DNA from 2 places in the Blautia sp. SC05B48 genome. Region 1 is predicted to be linked to the other one. Evidence: predicted binding sites of a transcription regulator. Region 1 holds the regulator's gene; the other holds the start of a gene.
The links. Region 1 encodes NrdR, which represses ribonucleotide reductase genes. Its sites were predicted from a motif close to CACAANATNTTGTG; they were not measured.
Positions count from the first base shown of each region.

Region 2: a site for NrdR is predicted at 1,189-1,202, ahead of EYS05_RS09250 (ribonucleoside triphosphate reductase). Genes of this name have one in related genera too.

Region 1 is NZ_CP040518.1:2,719,846-2,722,052, reverse strand. Features, by position in the region: gene gdhA (NADP-specific glutamate dehydrogenase) at 1-455, shown strand, start outside; gene nrdR (transcriptional regulator NrdR) at 712-1,161, opposite strand; gene EYS05_RS12535 (YlmC/YmxH family sporulation protein) at 1,300-1,554, shown strand; gene sigG (RNA polymerase sporulation sigma factor SigG) at 1,668-2,207, shown strand, end outside.
Region 2 is NZ_CP040518.1:2,010,202-2,012,408, reverse strand. Features, by position in the region: gene EYS05_RS09250 (ribonucleoside triphosphate reductase) at 1-1,037, opposite strand, end outside; gene hflX (GTPase HflX) at 1,252-2,207, opposite strand, start outside.

The DNA of each region.
Region 1 (2,207 bases):
GTGTTGAGGGTGCTACCTACACTGAGGGACTTGGCATCTGGAATATCAAATGTGATATCTACCTTCCATGCGCTACTCAGAACGAGCTTGGTCTTGACGGAGCTAAAACACTGGTTGCAAATGGCTGCAAATACGTCGTTGAAGGTGCAAACATGCCTACTACTCTTGATGCAACAACATACCTTCAGGAGAACGGTGTTCTCTTCATGCCTGGTAAAGCCGCAAACGCTGGCGGTGTTGCCACATCTGCACTTGAGATGAGCCAGAACTCCATGAGACTTTCCTGGACAAGAGAAGAGGTTGATGAGAAACTCCACCACATCATGATCGATATCTTCCACAAAGCTGATGACGCTGCTAAACGTTACGGTATGGAAGACAACTATGTTGTAGGTGCAAACATCGCCGGCTTCGAAAAAGTTGTTGACGCTATGAAAGCTCAGGGTATTGTTTAATTAAGTTTCCTGAATCATTAATGTATATTTATAGCAGGGACCGCAGAGGATTTTTCCCAGGCGGTTCCTGTTTTTTTGTATCCACTTTTACGATCTCTGAAAAATCAAACATTCATGTGTAAAGCGGACATTCGCAATCCGCTTCGCTACTTGCTCATGAACGCAGTCGCTTCGCGATCTGCGTTCAAAAAAGGCCGGTTGTCTTTTGACAATCGGCCTGAAATCTCCTGCATTTGCGGTCTATTCATTTAATCTCTTAATTGATCAGCTTCTTCAGCTCATCCATAAAGGTACTGACATCTTTAAACTCTCTGTATACAGACGCAAAGCGTACATACGCCACCGCATCCAGATCCTTCAGATGCTCCATAACGATCTCTCCGATCTTGGTACTGCTGATCTCACGGTCTTCTGACCGGAAAATATCTCCTTCTATGGAATCGATCATCTCTTCCACTCTCTCAATGGGAATGGGGCGCTTATAGCAGGCACGAAGAACACCATCCTGGATCTTGGAACGTTTATAGCTTTCCCGGTTCTGATCCTTCTTGATCACAGTCAGCGGAATCGTTTCCACCTTCTCATAAGTTGTAAAACGCTTTCCGCAGGCATCACAGAGACGGCGGCGGCGGATGGAATTGGTATCCTCTACAGGTCTGGAATCTACAACTCTTGTATTATCCTGGTTACAGAACGGACATCTCACGGAACTCTCCCCCTTTCCGGATCAGTAAATCATTACTAAATTCGTTTTTATTATAAAATAAATGCACATAATGTGTCAATAATCGGACTTGCATAAATTTTACAGATTTTCCATAAAATCATACCAGGTGATGAATTTATGCGCATCTGTGAGCTGAAACAAAAAGAAGTGATCAATATCCATACCTGCCGCAGTCTTGGCTGCCCTCTTGATGTGGAATTCTGCTGTGAAACCGCACGTCTGAAAGCCCTGATCATGCCGGAACCGGGAAAATTTTGCTGGTGTTTTTCCAAAGAAAATGAATATTCCATTCCATGGGACTGCATCCGCCAGATCGGCGAAGATATCATCCTTGTTGATTTCCGTAATGAAAAACTGCTGTCCGGAGAATAAATACCTCCTTATTGTCAAGGCCCTTTATTTTTTATATTTTCCCTGAAAAAGTATATTTCAACCGCCCTCTGAGAATCATCTTAATGTACTGACAAGACAAGGAGGATTCTAAGATGGCACTGAATAAAGTTGAAATCTGCGGAGTAAATACCTCAACCCTTCCCGTTCTCGATCAGGAAGAAAAGGCGGAGCTCTTTAAAAGAATCAAAGCTGGCGATGAAGAAGCCAGGGAATTGTACATCAAAGGCAATCTGCGGCTTGTTTTAAGCGTGATCCGGCGTTTTCAGAACAGCAGTGAAAATCCGGATGACCTTTTTCAGATCGGCTGCATCGGCCTGATCAAAGCGATCGATAATTTCGACACCACTCTTCAGGTAAAATTTTCCACCTATGCAGTTCCCATGATCATCGGAGAGATCCGAAGATATCTCCGTGATAACAACAGCATACGGGTCAGCCGTTCTCTGCGGGATATCGCTTACAAAACCATCTATACCCGGGAAAACTATATGCGGCAGCATCTCAAAGAGCCTACCATTGCAGAAATCGCTGATGAGATCGGTATCGACAAGGAAATGATCGTCTATGCCATGGATGCGATCCAGAGCCCGGTAAGCCTTTTTGAGCCCGTGTATTCCGAAGGCGGAGATACC
Region 2 (2,207 bases), 710 kb from region 1:
GTATCAGACCAGTCAAATTCCTTTGTGATGGAATAGGTCGGGATCGGATACTGGAATCCACGTCCGTTGGCATCTCCCTCGATCATGGTCTCGATAAATGCCTTGTTGACCATATCCATTTCTTTCTTACAGTCCTTATATTTGAAATCCATGTCCTTGCCGCCTACGATAGCCGGAAGCTCTGCAAGGTCGTCCGGAACGGTCCAGTCCAGTGTAATGTTGGAAAACGGTGCCTGAGTACCCCAGCGGCTTGGAGTATTTACGCCATATACAAAGGACTCAATACATTTTTTAACCTCCGGATAGGAAAGGTTGTCTGACTTTACAAAAGGTGCCAGATAAGTATCAAAGGATGAAAATGCCTGTGCGCCTGCCCACTCGTTCTGCATGATACCCAGGAAATTCACCATCTGGTTACAGAGTACACTTAAATGCTTTGCAGGTGCAGAAGTGATCTTACCCTCAATACCGCCAAGTCCCTCTCGGATCAGCTGCTTCAGGGACCAGCCTGCACAGTAACCGGTCAGCATGGACAGATCATGGATATGGATATCTGCATTTCTGTGTGCATCTGCGATCTCGTTGTCATAGATCTCAGACAGCCAGTAGTTTGCGGTAACTGCTCCGGAGTTGCTTAAGATCAGACCTCCTACAGAATAAGTAACCGTTGAGTTCTCCTTTACACGCCAGTCCTCAACCTTTACATAGCTGTTTACGATCTCTTTATAGTCAAGGATGGTAGATTTCATATTGCGGATCTTCTCACGCTGCTTACGATAAAGGATATACGCCTTGGCAACATCAGAATATCCGGCCTGGATCAGTACGTTCTCCACACTGTCCTGGATATCCTCAACAGAAATCCGGTTGTTCTCGATCTTATTCTGAAAATCCGCTGTAACACGAAGTCCCAGAAGATCGATCATATCCGAACTGTAATTCTTGCCTTTAGCATCAAATGCCTTGTCAATTGCCGCGGTGATCTTCCCCATTTTGAATTCGTCTAATTCGCCGTCTCTTTTTACTACCTGAAACATAAGAAAATGCCTCCCTCATGCATTTATTTATAAGCGGATATTCCATTCCGCCTCACTTGCCTGCTTACGAACACACTCCGTTTCACGATCTGTGTTCAAAGCGCTGTAGGCTTATTGTATCAGACACGCCTCTTTGCGTCAACATAAAAAGCACCATATATAGTGCCCGTTTTGTTCACGGTACTATATATGGTACTGAGTAGATATTTTAACATTATGTGACTTTCGGATAGATTTCCCGCGGAACTCTTGCTTTTACAGCAATCCCGCCTTCGGTATACTCTTCCGAAAGAAGCTGTCCATACTCACGGATCAGCTGTATCTGACCGGCCTCCGAATAAGGAAAAAGCCGTTCCATATAAATCTGTCCTTCTGCTAGGATCTCCGAAAGAAGCTGCTTAAATTCCTCAAGCCCTTCTCCTGTCTGTGCGGAAATCTTCAGCGTATGGTCTGCCCGGAGATCCCGGAAGCTCTCCCCGGAAACACGGTCCTGCTTGTTAAAAAGTGTGATCGTCTTTTTTCCCAGGGCACCAAGCTCTTTCAGGGTTTCATATACGATATGCATCTGCATCTCCGCCTGAGGATTGGATGCATCTACCACATGAATGATATAATCCGCATATTTGGCTTCCTCCAGAGTACTCTTGAAGGCTTCCACCAGATTGTGCGGAAGCTTGCGGATAAAGCCTACGGTATCCGTAAGAAGAAGCTGCTGTCCGTCATCCAGCGTCAGAAGACGGGTAGTCGGATCCAGTGTGGCAAACAGCTTATCCTCCGAAAGCACCGAGGCGCCTGTCAGTGTATTCAGAAGCGTTGACTTTCCTGCATTGGTATAACCGACAATGGCTGCTGTCTTCAGATTTCCCACAGCTCTTCTGGAACGGATCAGCTCTCTGTGCTTTTCCACCTGGGAAAGCTCCTGCTTTAGTGCGGAAATCCTGTTCCGGATCAGACGACGGTCTGTCTCCAGCTTTTTCTCACCGGGGCCTCTGGTTCCGATTCCTCCTCCAAGTCGCGAAAGAGAAGAACGAAGTCCCACAAGACGTGCAGACCGGTAACGAAGCTGTGCAAGCTCTACCTGGATCTTGCCTTCACTTGTGACAGCACGCTTCGCAAAAATGTCAAGGATCAGCAGGGTACGATCCATAACCTTGCACTCCAGCTCCCGTT